3 regions of the Cellulomonas sp. S1-8 genome follow, and region 1 is predicted to be linked to each of the others. Evidence: riboswitches for the same ligand, from Rfam matches in the RefSeq annotation. Region 1 holds a riboswitch; each other region holds the start of a gene.
The links. A riboswitch is a leader RNA that binds a small molecule or an ion and turns the genes downstream of it on or off. The one in region 1 is predicted to bind thiamine pyrophosphate.
Positions count from the first base shown of each region.

Region 2: another riboswitch for thiamine pyrophosphate. It lies ahead of OKX07_RS16945 (ABC transporter substrate-binding protein); the one in region 1 lies ahead of thiM (hydroxyethylthiazole kinase).
Region 3: another riboswitch for thiamine pyrophosphate. It lies ahead of OKX07_RS01225 (thiamine ABC transporter substrate-binding protein); the one in region 1 lies ahead of thiM (hydroxyethylthiazole kinase).

Region 1 covers NZ_CP110806.1:1,970,629-1,976,354, forward strand. Annotated here, with positions in the region: gene OKX07_RS08780 (ExeM/NucH family extracellular endonuclease) at 1-771, shown strand, start outside; gene OKX07_RS08785 (TrpB-like pyridoxal phosphate-dependent enzyme) at 954-2,264, opposite strand; gene OKX07_RS08790 (DUF6544 family protein) at 2,492-3,529, shown strand; TPP riboswitch at 3,492-3,590, shown strand; gene thiM (hydroxyethylthiazole kinase) at 3,582-4,418, shown strand; gene thiE (thiamine phosphate synthase) at 4,415-5,086, shown strand; gene thiD (bifunctional hydroxymethylpyrimidine kinase/phosphomethylpyrimidine kinase) at 5,146-5,726, shown strand, end outside.
Region 2 covers NZ_CP110806.1:3,758,537-3,764,262, reverse strand. Annotated here, with positions in the region: gene OKX07_RS16965 (helix-turn-helix domain-containing protein) at 1-516, shown strand, start outside; gene OKX07_RS16960 (AEC family transporter) at 671-1,717, opposite strand; gene OKX07_RS16955 (SRPBCC domain-containing protein) at 1,893-2,363, shown strand; gene OKX07_RS16950 (ArsR/SmtB family transcription factor) at 2,360-2,695, shown strand; TPP riboswitch at 2,851-2,944, shown strand; gene OKX07_RS16945 (ABC transporter substrate-binding protein) at 3,150-4,196, shown strand; gene OKX07_RS16940 (ABC transporter permease) at 4,193-4,999, shown strand; gene OKX07_RS16935 (ABC transporter ATP-binding protein) at 4,992-5,726, shown strand, end outside.
Region 3 covers NZ_CP110806.1:275,791-281,516, reverse strand. Annotated here, with positions in the region: gene OKX07_RS01235 (ABC transporter ATP-binding protein) at 1-675, opposite strand, end outside; gene OKX07_RS01230 (ABC transporter permease) at 672-2,405, opposite strand; gene OKX07_RS01225 (thiamine ABC transporter substrate-binding protein) at 2,416-3,501, opposite strand; TPP riboswitch at 3,584-3,705, opposite strand; gene OKX07_RS01220 (DUF4235 domain-containing protein) at 3,783-4,061, shown strand; gene OKX07_RS01215 (ArsR/SmtB family transcription factor) at 4,127-4,513, shown strand; gene OKX07_RS01210 (cation diffusion facilitator family transporter) at 4,468-5,421, shown strand; gene mnhG (monovalent cation/H(+) antiporter subunit G) at 5,520-5,726, opposite strand, start outside.

The DNA.
Region 1 (5,726 bases):
GTCGAGGTGCGCCTCGGAGACGACGTGCTCGGCACGTTCCCGCTGGTCCAGGGCAACGGTCCGGACGCCTCGGCGCAGGTCACGGTCACCGTGCCGGCGGGCCTGGCGCCCGGTGCGCACACCCTGACGGTCGTCGCGGCGCCGAGCGGGACCACCGCGAGCGTGCCGTTCACGGTCGAGGAGTCCGCGACCGCGTCCACCACGACGCTGACGGCCTCACCGACCACGCAGGTGTTCGGGACGCGCGGCACGCGGGTCCGCCTGTCCGCGACGGTCACGTCGCAGGCGCCCGTCACGGGCTCGGTGCAGTTCGTCGCCGGCCAGGACGTGCTCGGCACGGCGACGCTGCGCGGCGGCCGGGCGGTCCTCACGCTGCCCGCCGACACCCCGGCCGGCACCTACCAGGTCGTCGCGCGCTACGCCGGGACCGACGGGGTCGCGGGGTCGGAGTCGGCGCCGGTCACGGTGACGGTCGCCAAGGCGACCAGCGGGACGACGCTGAGCGTCGTGCAGTCGCCGTTCCCGCGCCTCATCCCGTCGGTGTGGGTCGCGACGGTCGGGCTCGACACGTCACGCCTGCCCCAGGGGCGGGTCGAGCTGCGCGAGGGCAGCCGGGTGGTCGCGCGGGCGAACGTCGTCCTGGGGGTCGCGATCGGCACGGTGCCGCGTGACCTCGGCTCCGGGACGCACCGACTGACGGCGGTGTTCGTGCCCGACGCCCCAGCGGATGTCGCGGGCAGCACGAGCCGGACGGTCACCGTCCGCGGCTGACGCACCACGACGAGGGGCCCGGCCGGAGCGATCCGGCCGGGCCCTACGGCGTTCTGGGCGCGGTGCGGTCGGGCAGCGGCAGTTCCTCACCGCGGTGCTTGTCGGCAAGGCGCAGCCAGTCGGTGACGAAGGTCCCGTCGTCGTCCGTGTCATCTTTCCGGTCGGCCGTGTCCGTGCCTCCGTCAGACGTAGTCGTGGTACGCGGGCAGGTCCAGCACCCCGTTGCCCGACAGCCCGATGACGATCGTCTCGTCGGTCGTGGCCGCACGCGCGTGAGCGATCGCCCCGGCCACCGCGTGCGTCGACTCCGGCGCCGGGATGATGCCCTCGGCGCGCGCGAACGCGATGCCCGCCGCGAACGCCGCGTCCTGGTCCACCGCGATGGCGTCCATGAGCCCCAGCGCGTAGGCGTGCGACACCATCGGCGCCATGCCGTGGTACCGCAGCCCGCCCGCGTGGATCGGCGGCGGGACGAAGTCCTTGCCGAGGGTGTGCATCTTGAGCAGCGGCGTCAGCCCGGCCACGTCGCCGAAGTCGTACCGGTACTCGCCCTGGGTCAGCGACGGGCACGCGGCCGGCTCGCACGCGACGACGCGCGTCGTCGTCCCGTCACGCAGGTTGCGACCCAGGAACGGGAAGCTCAGGCCGGCCAGGTTGGACCCGCCACCCGCGCACCCGAACACCACGTCCGCGGTCTCGCCGATCTCGTCGAGCTGGACGAGCGCCTCCTGCCCGATGACGCTCTGGTGCAGCAGGACGTGGTTGAGCACCGAGCCGAGCGCGTAGTGCGCGTGCGGGTCCTTCGCCGCGGCCTCGACCGCCTCGCTGATGGCCATGCCGAGGGACCCCGTGGTCGTCGGGTCCGCCGCGAGCATGGCGCGGCCGGCGTCCGTGAGGTCCGACGGCGACGGGTGGCACGTCGCCCCGTACGTCTCCATCTGCATGCGCCGGTACGGCTTGGCGTCGTACGACGCGCGCACCTGCCACACCTCGCACCCCAGGCCCAGCAGCGAGCACGCCATCGACAGCGACGCGCCCCACTGCCCGGCCCCGGTCTCCGTCGTCAGGCGCGTGGTGCCCTCGATCGCGTTGTAGTACGCCTGCGCGACCGCCGTGTTCGGCTTGTGCGAGCCCGCGGGGGAGCCGCCCTCGTACTTGTAGTAGATCTTCGCGGGCGTGCCCAGCGCCCGCTCGAGACGTCGGGCCCGCAGCAGCGGCGACGGCCGCCACAGCGCGTAGATCTCCCGGACCGTCTGCGGGATCTCGACCCACCGCTCGGTCGAGACCTCCTGCGCGATGAGGGCCATCGGGAACAGCGGGGCCAGGTCGTCCGGCGTCAGCGGCTCCCGCGTGCCCGGGTGCAGCGCCGGCGGGCACGGCTCGGGCAGGTCGGCCGCGAGGTTGTACCAGTGGGTCGGCACGGCGGACGGCACCAGGGTGCCGACCGGGTCGGTCAGCGGTGCAGGTCGGGTCGTGTCGGGAGGGGTGGTCATCTCGCCTCGCAGGTTCGGGCGCGTGGGCGCGCGGCATCGGTGCCGGACCGCCCGCGAAGGTCCCGCCGTCGGCGACCCGCACCCGGGAGCCTAGCTGTCGTCGCCCGCGGGATCGGGACGCCGTTGGTCCCAGGGCGAGGGCGGGTCGCGGTCGTAGGGTCGCGAGAGCACCGCACCCCTTCGACGTCACGCGACACGCGCCACCCGCAGCTCGTCCAGGAGCACCCATGCCCGCAGGATCGTCCGGCTCCATGCGGACCGCGGTCGTCGGCGGCGCCGTGCTCGCCGTGCTCGCCGTGCTCGCCGGATACGCGTTCGCCTCCGCCGGTCCGACCAGCCTCCACGCCCGGTGGCGGCGTCAGGCCACCCGGGCGCTGCTCGAGGTCGACCCGGCACCGTCGCCCCTCACCGAGAAGGACCTCGTCGGCCTGCCGGGGCCGCTGGCCGCCTACGTGCGCCGATCCGGGGCGATCGGCCGGCCGCGGGTGGTGAGCGTCGACGTGACGTTCCACGGCCGCATCCGCGGCGCACCCGATCAGCCATGGATGTCCTTCACCGGCAGGCAGGTGAACACCTACGGTCCGCGACCCCAGCGCGCCTTCCTCCTGGACGCCACCCGGTCGGGTCTGCCGGTCACCGTCCTGCACCAGTACGCCGACGCGACGGCGACGATGCGCGCGAAGGTCCTCTCACTGGTCCCCGTCCTCGACGCGGCAGGCCCCGAGATGGACCAGGGGGAGACGGTCACGGTGCTCAACGACCTCGTGGTCCTCGCCCCGGGTGCCATCGCCGACGCACCCGTCCGGTGGACGGCCCTCGACGACACCCACGTGCGCGCCGAGTACACCGACGGGGACCGGTGCGTGTGCGCCGTGCTGACGTTCGACGCCGCGCACGACCTCGTCGACTTCACCTCGGAGGACCGGTTCCGCGCGTCCCCGGACGGCAGGTCCTTCACCCGCCAGCGGTGGTCCACCCCGCTGCGCGCGCACCGTGACACGGACGGTCGCCGCGTCCTCGCCTCCGGCGCCGGGCGGTGGCACCCGCCGCACCCCGGGCCGGCCTTCACCTACGTCGAGATCCACGTGGACGACGTCAGGGACAACCCGCGCGGGCTCGCCCCCCGGGCGCGCCCGGACGGCGCGGGCGCGCCCGGACGGCGCGGACGCGCGCGTCCGACGGTCGAGACCGGGTCGCGAGGGTCCCGTCGCCACGGACTAGGGTCGGAGTCGAGACACGGGGTGCCCTGTACCGAGCAGGGCTGAGATCACACCCGTCGAACCTGATCTCGTTCGTACGAGCGAAGGGATGTCCGTCATGACGTCTGCCCTGCCCACCCCGCACGACCTCGCCGCCGCGTGCGGCGCGGCCCTCGACGACCTGCGGGCCCGCACACCGCTGGTGCAGTGCCTGACCAACGAGGTGACCACCAACCTCGTCGCCAACGCCCTGCTCGCCGTGGGCGCCTCGCCCGCGATGGCGAGCGTCCCGGGCGAGGCCGAGGAGCTGGCGGGCGTCGCCGGCGCCGTGCTCGTCAACCTCGGCACCCCGGGCCCCGACCAGCGCGCGTGCGTCGGCTCGACCGTGGCCGCCGCGGCCGGCGCGGGCGTGCCGTGGGTGCTCGACCCCGTCGCCGTGGGCGTGCTGTCGGTCCGCACGCGTCTGGCGGCCCACCTGCTGACCGAGCGGCCCGCAGTGGTGCGGGGCAACGCGAGCGAGGTCCGCGCGCTCGCGGGCTTCGTGTCGGCCGGGCGCGGGGTCGACGCCCGCGACGGCGTCGAGGCGGCTGTCGACGCCGCGGACGCGCTCGCCCGCCTGACGGGCGGCGCGGTGGCGGTGTCCGGACCGGTGGACCTCGTCACCGACGGTGCGACGCGGGTGCGGCTGGCGGTGGGCGACCCGCTGCTCACCGCGATCACGGGCGCCGGGTGCGCGCTCGGCGGGCTGGTCGCGGCGTTCGCGGCGGTCGCCCCGCCGCTGACGGCCGCCGTGGCCGCGTCGACCGCCCTGGGCCGGGCCGCCGAGCGTGCCGCGGTCGGTGCGCGCGGTCCGGCGTCGTTCCAGGTCGGGCTCCTCGACGAGCTGTACCGGCTCACCCCCGACGACCTGGCGGCCCGCGTGGCGTCCGCGCAGCGGGTCGGGGTGCCGGCATGACCGCGCTCCCCGGCGGCGTCTACCTGGTGCTCGACGCCGACGTGTGTGCCACGGCGGGCCACCACCCCGCGCAGGTGGCCGGTGCCGCGGTCCGTGCCGGCGTCGGCACGGTGCAGGTCCGGGCCAAGCGCGCGACGGCCCGTGAGCTCGTCGCCCTCACGGTGACGGTGGCCGACGCCCTGCAGATCGCCGGGCCCGCGGTGCTCGTCGTGGACGACCGTGTGGACGTCGCGCTCGCGGCCCGGGCACGCGGCGCGCGGGTCGACGGGGTGCACGTCGGGCGCCGCGACCTCGAGGTCGAGGACGCCCGTGCCCTGCTCGGCCCGGACGCGGTGGTCGGCTCGTCGGCCGCCGACCCCGCGCACGTGCGCGCCGCCGCCGGCGCCGACTACCTCGGCAGCGGGCCCGTGCGGCTGACCCCGACCAAGCCCGAGGCGGGCCCTGCGATCGGGTTCGACGGCCTGCGTGCCGCCGTCGCGGCGGCCGACGGGCGACCCGTGGTCGCGATCGGCGGCCTGGGGGTCGCCGACGTCGCCGCGCTGCGCGCCGCCGGGGTGCACGCGATGGCGGTCGTGAGCGCGATCTGCGCCGCACCCGATCCGGCTGCGGCAGCAGCGGGCCTCGTCGCCGCGTGGGACCACGCCGACGTCGCGGGCGCGGCCCGGTGAGCGCCGCACCGACCGACCGCGGTGCTCCGCGGACGCACCCGGCAGGCAGCCGGGTCCGGGTGCTGTCGATCGCGGGCACGGACCCCACGGGCGGCGCCGGCATCCACGCCGACCTCAAGTCGTTCGCCGCGCACGGCGCGTACGGCATGGCCGTGGTCACCGCGCTGGTCGCGCAGAACACCCACGGCGTCCGGGCGGTGCACGTGCCGGACGTCGCCTTCCTGCGCGCGCAGCTCGACGCCGTGAGCGACGACGTCGCCGTGGACGCGGTGAAGATCGGGATGCTCGGCACGCGGGCCGTGGCCGACGAGGTCTCGGCGTGGCTGACCCGCGCGCGACCCCCTGTCGTCGTGCTCGACCCCGTCATGGTGGCGACCAGCGGCGACCGGCTGCTGGACGCCGACGCGGAGGACGCCGTGCGCCGGCTGGTCGCGCACGCCGACCTCGTGACGCCCAACCTGCCCGAGCTCGGCGTGCTGCTCGGCGAGCCCACCGCGACCACCTGGGCGGACGCGGTCGGCCAGGCCCGCCGCCTCGCGGTGGCGTCGCAGGTGACGGTGCTGCTCAAGGGTGGGCACCTGGGCGGCGACGCGAGCCCGGACGCGGTCGTGGACGCCGCGACGGTCGTCGAGGTCGACGC
Region 2 (5,726 bases), 1.8 Mb from region 1:
ACGCTCGCCGACGTGGCCGGCGCCACCGGCATCTCCGTCAGCACGCTGTCGCGCCTCGAGTCCGGCCTGCGCCGCCCGACGCTCGAGCTGCTGCTGCCCCTCGCGCGCTTCCACGAGGTGACGATCGACGAGCTCGTCGACGTCCCCGCCGGCGACGACCCGCGCGTCCCGCTCCACCCGACCGTCCGGCACGGCGTCACGTACGTCCCGCTGAGCCGCCGCACCGAGGGGCCGCGGGCCTACCGCCTCGTGTACCCCCCGCGCACACCCGCCGAGGTCGGCGAGCCGCGCGTCCACGACGGGTACGAGTGGCTCTACGTCCTGAGCGGGACGCTGCGCCTCGTCCTCGGGGGTCGCACCCTCGACCTCGTCGGCGGCGAGGCAGCGGAGTTCGACACCCGCGTGCCGCACTGGCTCGGCAACGTCTCCGACGGCCTTGTCGAGGTGCTCGCGCTCTACGGCCCCCAGGGGGAGCGCATGCACGTCCGCGCCCGTCCGCGCCGCCGCGACGCCTGACCGCATCGCGGGACGGGCGCGTGGCGAGACCGGGCTGGGTCGTCGTCCCGAGCCGAGACGACGACTCAGCCCGGTCTCGCGACGTACCCGTCCCAGGGCGTGGACGGCGGGGAGAGGGACGGGGATCGCCGGCGGTGGGGACGCGGTGCCCCCCTCAGCCCAGCGTCGCCGCGACCACCAGCAGCACCGGGACGCACAGGATCGTCGTCGCCAGGCCGGTGTCGCGCGCGAGCGCCTCGCCGTGGCGGTACTGCATCGCGTAGACCAGCACGTTCTGGGCCGTCGGCAGGGCGGCCATCGCGACGACGGCGAGCAGGGCGGGCGCGGGCAGGCCGAGCGCGGTGCCGACGCCCCACGTCAGCACCGGGTGCACGACGGAGCGCAGGCCGACGGCCAGAGCCAGGTCGCGCCGGGGGGCCGCGCCACCCGGTGTCCGGGGGACCGCGAGCGACATGCCGAACGTGATGAGCGCGAGCGGCGCCGCCGCGGCACCCACCAGGGCGAACGGCTCGTACACGACCTCGGGCAGCGACCACGGCAGGGCTGCCAGGACGAGGCCGGTGAGCGTCGCGACGATGATCGGGTTGCTGAGCGTCCGTCGCACGACCGCACCGACCCGCAACCCGACCGGAACCCGGCTCCCCGACCCCCCGTCGGGACGGTGACCCGCGTCCCGCTCGCCACCCCCCTCCACGCCGACCGGAACGGGGGTCCCCGCCACGGGGGTCGAACGGTGAGTGGTGGTCCGGTCGGTGGGGGTGGCGTGGGCGTCGAGGACCGTGAACGCGATCGGGGCCAGCACCAGGAGCTGGAACAGGAGGGTCGGGACGACGGCGACGGGGTCGTCGAGCAGGTACACCGCGAGCGGCAGCCCGACGTTGCCCGCGTTGACGTAGGACGAGACGAGCGTGCCGACCGTGACGTCGGCCGCGGGTCGGCGCCACGCGAACCGCAGGACGACGACCGCCAGCACCGCGACCAGCGCCGTGCTCACCCACGTGACGAGGGCCGTGCGGGACACGAGCAGGTGCAGGTCGGCGTGCGCGACGGTGGACAGCAGCAGCGCGGGTGCGGCGACGGCGAAGACGACGCGCGCGAGCACCGGCGCGGCGCGCTCGCCCAGCACGCGCCACCTGCCCAGCACCCAGCCGAGCGCGACGACGGCGCCCATGGTGCCCAGGGCGGTCAGGACCGCGGACATCAGCGCGTCCGCCGGGCCGGGGGCGGGGCGGACATCGAGGCGCTCGGTGTCACTCGTCGATCCTCGCACGGGGGTTTCGGGGGCGGTGCGCTCTGTTGCAACCTGGGGGTTGCGCAACGCCAGGGACGGTGGCACGCTCTAATGCAACAGAACAGTTGCACACAAGGAGCCCGCCATGACCACGCACCAGACCGCCGCCACGATCGACGACGCCACCTCGACCGTCACCCGCACCATCCGCGTCGACGCCCCGCCCGCCCGCGTCTTCGAGGTCCTCACCCGGGAGGACCTCGTCGCCCAGTGGTTCGGCCAGCGCGCCTCCCTGCCCGACCTGCGCGTCGGCGGCATCGGCTCCCTCGGGTGGGACGGGCAGGACGACGTCCCGTTGCGCATCGAGGCGTACGACCCGCCGCGCCGCTTCGCGTTCGCGTGGCCGGGCTGCGGCGGGGAGCTCACCGCCGGCACCGACCTGACCGCGACGTTCACGCTCCTGCCCGACGGCACGGGCACGCTGCTCACCGTCGTCGAGACCGGGTTCGACCAGCTCGGCGACGAGCGGCTGCGGCAGCTCGAGGACCACCGCGGCGGCTGGACGTCCGAGCTCGACGAGCTCGTCGAGCTGGTCCACGGCGGGGTGCCGGCGTGACGTCGGCGACCGACACGACACGGGTGGTCGCGGTGTGCGCCGCCCTGGGCGACGAGACCCGGTGGCAGGTGCTCACCGAGGTCGGGCGCGGTGAGGCGTCCGCCTCCGCGCTCGCGGACCGGCTGCCCGTCACCCGCCAGGCCATCGCCAAGCACCTCGCGGTGCTGGCCGAGGTCGGGCTCGTCGAGCCCGTGCGCGTCGGCCGCGAGGTGCGGTACCGGGCCGTCGGCGCCCGCCTCGGCCTGCTCGCCCGCACCCTCGACGCGGTCGGCGCCCGCTGGGACGAGCGCCTCGCCGCGATCGCACGACTCGCAGAGTCCCCGACCCCCTGACCCCTGCCCTCCGTCGCCGAGCGCGGCACACGACTGCCGAGCGCGGCACAGGTATCGCCCGCGCTCGGCAGTCGTGTGCCGCGCTCGGTCGCGTCGTCGGACCACAGTGCGGACGAGCGGGCGGACGGGCGCGGGCGGAGCGGTAGCGTCGACGACGTCGTGACACGGGGTGCCGCATCCGCGGCTGAGATCACACCCGTCGAACCTGATCTAGGTCGCACTAGCGAAGGGATGTCGCGCATGTCTCCCATGCGTTCGCCTCTGCACGCCCACCGGCACCGTCCGCGTCCCCGGCGAGGCCCGCTCACCACCTGACCCGCCGCCCGCCGACCGTCCACGCGGTCCGCGGGCCGCCGCCGCACGCCCACCCGTCGTCCCCGCCGCCACCCACGCGCCGGGGCCCCCGGGCGTGCCCGCGCGCCCCGGCCGGTCCGCCCGTACCCCCGGAGACCTCGTGCCCCACGCCCGCCCCCACCCGTCCCGTCGACGGGCCGCACCCGCACTGATCGCGGCCGCCGCCCTCACCGCCGCGCTCGCGGCGTGCGCCGACCCCGCGACCGGCGCCGACGGCCGCCCCGTCGTCCGGTTCGCGCTCGACTGGACGCCCAACACCAACCACACCGGCCTGGAGGTCGCACTCGCGCAGGGCTGGTTCGACGACGCGGGCCTCGACGTCCGCGTCCTGCCGTACACGGACGCGTCGCCGGACGCGCTCCTCGACGCGGGCGCAGCCGAAGCCGGCATCAGCTTCCACGACGCGTCCGTGGTCGCGCAGGCCGCGGGCGCCGACGTCGTCGCGGTGCTCGCGCCGCTGCAGCACTGGGCGACGGCGATCGCGGTACGCGCCGACGACGACACGATCACCCGGCCCCGCGACCTGGACGGTCGCGTCTACGCGGGGTTCGGGGGCGTCGCGGAGGTGCCCCTGCTGCAGGAGGTGATCCGGGCCGACGGCGGCGTGGGCGACTTCACGTCGGTGACGCTCGGGACGAGCGCGTACGCCGCGCTGTACGCGGGCGAGGCGGACTTCACGATCCCGTTCGTCGCGTGGGAGGGCCTCGAGGCCGCGCGCGCCGGCACCCCGCTGCGCTACTTCCGGTACACCGACCACGGCTTCCCCGACGCGTACGCGGTGCTCGTCGACGCGCGGCGCTCGTGGGTCGACGCCGGGCCCGAGGTCGCCGCGGCGTTCGTCGACGCGCTGCGCCGCGGGTACGCGTTCGCGGCCGACCACCCCGACGAGGCGGCGCAGATCCTGCTCGACGCGCACCCGGACGCGTTCGCCGACCCGGAGATGGTCGTCGAGAGCCAGCGGCTGCTCGCCGCGGAGTACCTGCGCGACGCCGACGGCGCGGTCGGGACGATCGACCCCGCGCAGTTCGCCGGGTATGCCGACTTCCTGTACGACCGGGGCCTGCTCGCGGGTCCCGACGGCGACGTGCTGACCCGCCGCCCCGACTGGTCGACCTACCACGACGCGCCGCGCCCGGGGGAGCGGTGAGCGGCGCGGGTGAGACCGGCCTGCGCCCGGCTGGGGCCGCCGGACCCCGTCGTGCCCTGCCCGTGCTGGTCGCCCTCGCCGCGTTGCTCGCGGTGTGGCAGGGCGCCGTCGCGACGGGCGGGGTCACGCCGCGGTTGCTGCCGTCGCCCGCGCGCGTCGTGCAGCAGGCGTGGACGCACCGCGAGGTCATCGCCGGGCACGCGGGTGCGACCCTCACCGTCACGCTCGTGGGGTTCGCCGTGTCCGTCGCGGTCGCGGGGGTGCTGGCCGTGACGCTCGACGCGGTGCCGCGCCTGCGTGCCGGCGTGGTCCCGCTGCTCGTCGCGTCGCAGACCGTGCCCGTGCTGGTCGTGGCGCCCCTGCTGGTGCTGTGGTTCGGGTTCGGCCTCGGGCCCAAGGTGCTGGTCGTGACCCTGGTGACGTTCTTCCCCGTGGCGCTGGGGCTGGTCGAGGGGTTCGGGGCGGCAGGTCCCGGGGCGTCGTCGCTGCTGCGGACGATGGGCGCGAGCCGGTTCCAGGAGTTCCGGTACGTGCGGCTCCCCGCGGCGATGCCGCGGTTCTTCACCGCCCTGCGGATCGGCGTGACGTACGCCGTGGTCGGGGCCGTCGTCGCGGAGTACGCGGGTGCGGTGCAGGGCCTCGGGACGTACATGACGATGCAGCGCGCCGCGTTCCGCACCGACCTGGTGCTCGCCGCCGTCGGGGTGTGCGCTGCCCTGACGCTCGCGCTGTACGCGGCGACGTCCGGGCTCGAGCGTGTCGTCGTGCCGTGGGCACGGCCACGGGCGGTGCGTCGTGGCTGACGTGGTGCTGCAGGTCAGCGACGTGCACCTGGCCCTGCCCGCCGCCGACGGCCCGCGGGCGGTGCTCACGGGCGTCGACCTGACGGTGCCGCGCGGGTCGTTCACGTGCGTCGTCGGGCCGTCGGGGTGCGGCAAGAGCACGCTGCTGGGCGTCGTCGCCGGCCTGCGCCGTCCCGACCGCGGCGCCGTGCTGCTCGACGGCCGCGACGTCACGGGCACGACGGGCCACGCGGCGTGGATGGCGCAGGACGACCTGCTGCTCGAGTGGCGCACCGTCCTGGACAACGCGGCGCTCGGCCTGCAGGTGCAGGGCGTGCGACGGCGCGAGGCGCGGGCGCGCGTCCGCGACCTGCTGGGCGAGTTCGGTCTCGGTGCGCACGCGGACGCCCGCCCGTCCGAGCTGTCCGGGGGGATGCGGCAGCGGGCCGCGCTGGCGCGGACGGTCGCGCAGGGCCGCGACCTGCTGCTGCTCGACGAGCCGTTCGGTGCGCTCGACGCGCTGACCCGGCTGCACCTGCAGCGCTGGCTCGCCGCGACGTGGGCGGCCCACCGCTGGACCGTCGTCATGGTCACCCACGACGTGCGCGAGGCCGTGACGCTCGCCGACGAGGTCGTCCGGCTGTCCGGGCAGCCCGCGCGGGTCGCCGCGCGGCACCCCGTCGACGACCCGCACCCCCGGGACCCGACCCGCCGCGGGCCCGCCGCCGCACGCGTCGAGGAGGACGTC
Region 3 (5,726 bases), 1.7 Mb from region 1:
CAGCACGGCCGGCGGCGCGACCTGCAGCAGCCGGCCGGCGTCCATGACGGCGATGCGGTCGGCCACGGCGAACGCCTCGTCCTGGTCGTGGGTGACGAACAGCGCGGTCGTGGCGGTCGCGACCAGCACCTCGCGCAGGTCGAGCGCGAGGCGCTCGCGCAGAGCCCGGTCGAGCGCGGACAGCGGCTCGTCGAGCAGCAGCAGGCGGGGGCGGGGGGCCAGGGCGCGCGCGAGGGCGACGCGCTGCCGCTCGCCGCCGGACAGCGTCGCGACGTCGCGGCGCTGCGTGCCCGGCAGGCCGACGAGGTCCAGCAGCTCGGCGACACGCGCGTCCCGTGCCGGCCGGTCGCGACGCTCCGGCCCGGGCAGCCCGTACGCGACGTTGCCCGCGACGTCGCGGTGCGCGAACAGCTGCCCGTCCTGGAAGAGCAGCCCGAACCCGCGGCGGTGCACGGGCACGTCGGCCACCGAGACCCCGTCCCACGCGACGTCGCCCGCGGCCACCGGCTCGAGCCCCGCGACGGCCCGCAGCAGGGACGACTTGCCGCACCCCGACGGCCCGAGCAGCGCGAGCACCTCACCCGTCGGCACGGTGAGGTCCACGCCGTCGACCGCCGCGCCCGACGCACCGGCATAGCGCACGACGACGCCCTCGACCTGCAGACCGTCGCTCACCAGGTACCTCCGATCCCCGGGCGGCGCAGCCGCTCGCACACGGCCACGATGCCCGCTGTCAGCGCCGCGAGCAGCACCGACGCGGCCAGCGCGGTGCCGTAGTTCTCCGCACCCGGCCGCCCGAGCAGCCGGAAGATCACGACGGGCAGCGTCGGGTCCTGCGGGCGCGCCAGGAACGACGTCGCCCCGAACTCCCCGAGCGACGCCGCGAACGCGAACCCCAGCGCGAGGCCGACGGCGCGGACCGCGACCGCGAGGTCGACCGAACGCAGCACCCGGCCGGGTGGTGCGCCGAGCGTCGCGGCGACCTCGCGCTGACGCGGGTCGATCGCGCGCAGCACCGGCAGCACGGTGCGCACGACGAGCGGCACGGCGACGACGGCCTGCGCGACCGCGATCAGCACCGGGCTGGTCCGCAGGTCCACGTCGAGGCCCAGGGGCGCGTCCATGGACACGAGGAAGCCGAAGCCGACCGTCACGGCCGAGACCCCCAGCGGCAGCATGAACAGCGCGTCGAGGCCGGCGACGGCACGTCGACCGGCGGCCCGGCGCGGGCGCCGGGACACCACGAGCGCGACCAGCCCACCGACCACCAGGGCCATCACGGTCGCGTCGACCGCCGTGCGCACGGACGTGCCGGCCGCCTGCCAGGCGCTGACGGCGAGGGTGTCCTGCGGCACCGCGAGCGCGGCGTAGTGGTCGAGCCCCCAGCCCGTCGGCGTGCGCAGCGAGCGGACGACGAGGTTGACCAGCGGCAGCGCGAGCAGGCCCAGCACCGTGACGGCGGTGACCCCCACCGCGACCGCGTCGACGGGCTCGCGCAGTCGCACGGGCCGCGCGCCGCGACCCGGCTCCGCGAGGCTCAGGGCGCGCTCGGTCCGAGCCCGCGCGCGCCCCGTGACGGCCAGCGCCGCGCCGACGACGACGAGCTGCACGACCGACAGCACCGCCGCGGCGCGCAGGTCGAGGAACTGCGTCGTCTGGACCCAGATCTCCGTCTCGACCGTCCCGTACCGACGCCCGCCGAGCACCAGGACGGTGCCGAACGCGGTCGCGCAGAACAGGAACGTCAGCGATGCCGCCGCTGCGATCGCCGGCCCGAGGGCGGGCAGCGTCACGGTCCACAGCACGCGCCACCCCGACGCGCCGAGCGCGCGCGCGGCCTGCTCGGTGCGCTCGTCGAGCCGCTCCCAGAGCCCACCGACGGTCCGCACGACGACGGCGTAGTTGAAGAACACGAGCGCGAGCACGATCGCGGTCAGCGTCCCGTCCAGCCCGAGCCCGCCCAGCGGGCCGCCGTCGACGAGCAGCGAGCGGAACGCGACCCCCACGACGACCGTCGGCAGCACGAACGGCACGGTGACGAACGCCCGCAGCGCGTCGCGACCGGGGAACCGGCAGCGGTACAGCAGGTACGCACCCGGCACGCCGAGCACCACCGCGCCCAGGGTGCCCAGGGTGGCCTGCGCGAGCGTCTGCCCGATCACGCGCCACGTGCGCGGCCGGGACAGCACGTCGGCGAACCCCGTCAGGTCCAGACGCCCGTCGTCGACGAACCCGCGCCCGACGATCTCGACGACCGGCTGGACGAAGAACACGCCGAGGAAGAGGACGGGGACGGCGACGGCCAGCGCCCAGCCCGCCGCCGGCAGCACCCGACCGACACGCGCGCGGGCGGCCCGACCGGCCGCGGGGGGCCGGTCGGTCGCCTGCGCGAGCGTCGTGGTCATGCGGACCGGGTCAGCCGATCACGGTGTCGGACCACGTGGTCAGCCACTCCTCGCGGTGCTCGGCGACGTCCGCCGGTGCGACCTCGAACGGGGAGTCGGCCATCGGCGCCCAGCTCTCCCACTCGGCGGGCAGGTCGACGGCCGAGCTGACGGGGTACATGTACATCGACACGGGGATGTCGGCCTGGACCTCGTCGGACAGCAGGAAGTCGAGCAGCAGGGCGGCGCCCTCGGGGTTTGCGGCGCCGTCCAGCACGCCCGCGTACTCGACCTGGCGGAAGCACGTGTCGAGCAGCGCGGCCGTCGTCGGCGCGTCTGCGCCCTCGGGGACGGTGTACGGCGGCGAGGACGCGTACGACAGCACGACGGGCCGCGGTCCGTCACCCCCGCCGGCCGTGAAGTCGGTGTAGTACGCCTCGCTCCAGCCGTCGGCCACCTGCAGCCCGTTGTCCCGCAGGCCCGCCCAGTAGTCGACCCAGCCGTCCTCGCCGAAGGCCCCGACGGTCGCGAGCAGGAACGCCAGGCCGGGTGACGACGTCACGGGGTCGGGCACGACGAGCAGGTCGCGGTACGCGGGGTCGAGCAGCGACTCGAGCGTCGTCGGCGCCGGGACGCCCTGCGCCGCGAACCACGCGGTGTCGACGTTGAGGCACACGTCGCCGACGTCGACGGCCGTGAGGGCGCCCGCGTCGTCGCCCGGCACGGCGTACCCCGCGGCGTCCTGCACGGCGGGCGCGGTGACGTCGACGGGCACGACGACGCCCTCGTCGAGCGCGCGCGACGCGAACGCGTTGTCGATGCCGAACACCAGGTCGCCCAGCGGGTTGTCCTTGGTCAGGACGAGCTGGTTGACCAGCGCGCCCGCGTCGGCCTGCTGCACGACCTCGACGCTCAGGCCCGACTCGGCCTCGAACCCGTCGAGGAGGCCCTCGGACAGCGCGAACGACTCGTGCGTCACGAGGGTCACGGTGCCGCCGGACCCGTCGCCGGTGCCGGTGGCGGCGGGCTCGGCGCTGCCGACGGCCGAGCAGGCGGTGAGGGCCGCGACCGCGGTGGCGGCGGCCAGGGCGGCACGCGTGCCGCGGGGGGTGGTCATGAGGTGGTGCTCCTCCGTCGTCGGAGGGGTCCCGCGGCCGTCGTCCCGCGCGGGACGAGCCCCACGGCACGACGAGCACGGGAGGAGAGAAAGCCCGACTCCCTACGCCGGTACCAACCGGATCAGGTTCGAGGGTCTGCGGCGGTCCGCACTCTCAGCGTCCTCGTGCCGTCGCCGGCACCTGACGCTCCCCTGTCGTTCGCCGCCGATCCTAACCCCGACCTGTGGGATGACCCGATGCCGGGTAGCGTCCGTGCAGGCGACGACGAGGAGGCACAGGGATGGACGACGACAAGAAGCAGTCGATCGCGGCGAAGGCCGTGGGCATGGGTGTCGCGCTCGCCGCGGCCTGGGCCGTGCAGAAGATCATCGACTCGGTGTGGGAGAAGACCCGGGGCCACAAGCCCCCGGCACCCGACTCCACCTCCGAGGACATCAAGTTCGGCGAGGTCGCCGCGGCCGCCGCGATCACCGGTGCCGCCGTCGCGCTGTCGCGCGTGGCCGCCACCCGTGGTGCGGCGAAGTTCGCCGGCCGGGTGAGCCGCAACCGCCTGGGCTGACGGCCACCCTCCCCCAGGGCGAGCAGGCCCTGGCGGGAGAAGCCTGTGGCGTCTAGCATCGCCCTATGGCGATGACAGAGGCTGAACACGATGTCCCAACGCGGGCGGACGAGCGCGCGCTCGACGCGGCCGCGTGCCTGTTCCACGGCTTCAGCGACCCGTCCCGCCTGACGATCCTGCGCCACCTGGCGCTCGGCGAGCACCGCGTCGTCGACCTCACCGAGCACCTGGGCCTCGCGCAGTCCACGGTCTCGAAGCACCTGGCGTGCCTGCGCGACTGCGGCCTGGTGACGTCGCGACCGCAGGGCCGGGCCTCGGTCTTCTCCCTCACGCACCCCGACGCGCTGCTCGACCTGCTCGCGTCCGCGGAACGGCTGCTGGCGCTCACCGGCGACGCGGTCACGCTGTGCCCGACGTCCGGGACGGCGACGCGGGCGGCGGCGACGCCGTGAGTGCCGGCCACCACCACGGCACCGCCACGCACCGGCACCGGCGGCGCCTGGTCCTGGTGCTGGCGATCACGCTCGGCGTCGTCGGCCTGCAGGTCGTCGGGGGCCTGGTGTCCGGGTCCCTCGCGCTGCTCGCCGACGCCGGGCACATGCTCACCGACGCGACCGGCGTCGCCATCGCGCTCGTCGCCAGCACCCTGGCGACCCGTCCCGCGACCAAGGCCCGGACCTACGGGCTGCAGCGCGCCGAGATCCTCGCCGCCCTGGCCAACGCGCTGCTGCTGGGCGCGCTCGCGGTGTGGGTGATCGTCGAGGCCGTCGGCCGGTGGGACGACCCGCCGGAGGTCGCGACCGGCGTCATGCTCACCGTGGCGGTCGTCGGCGCGGCCGCGAACCTCGTGTGCCTGCTGCTGCTGCGCGACGGGCAGCACGAGAGCCTCAACCTGCGCGGGGCGTACCTGGAGGTGCTCGGCGACCTCGTCGGGTCCGCCGCCGTCGTCGTCGCCGGGATCGTCATCGCGACCACCGGGTACACGCGCGCCGACGTGATCGCGTCCCTCGCCATCGGCCTGTTCATCCTGCCGCGCGCGTGGCACCTGCTGCGCGAGGTCGTCGACGTCCTGCTCGAGGCCACGCCGCGGGGCCTGGACCTCGACGCGGTGCGCGACCACATCCGCGAGGTCCCGGGCGTCGTCGACGTGCACGACCTGCACGCCTGGACCATCACCAGCGGCGTCGCCGCGCTGTCCGTGCACGTCGTCGTCGACGAGGAGTGCATCGACCGGCGTCGCCCGGGCGAGGTCCTCGACGCCCTCGACGGCTGCCTGCGCGCGCACTTCGCGATGGAGCACTGCACGTTCCAGCTCGAACCGGCCGGCCACCGCCCCCACGAGGGCGCCCACCACGACTGACCCGGCACCGCCGAGCGCGGTACACGACTGCCGAACGCGGTACCTGTTTCCCCCGCGCTCGGCCGTCGAGTGCCGCGCTCGCGGGGGTGGGCGCTCGGTCAGTCGTCGTCGGGGTGCGGGCCGCGCGTGCGACCCTCGTCGAGGTCACGCGTCAGCTCGTCGACGACCAGCAGGTCCTGGCGGACCTTGCCGGTGCGGAACCCCGCGCGGCCGACCATGTGCGCCGCGACCGGCGCCGTCAGCATCTGGAACGCCGCGACCAGCAGCAACGCCCACACCGCGCCGCCCTCGCGCAGCCGCAGCGC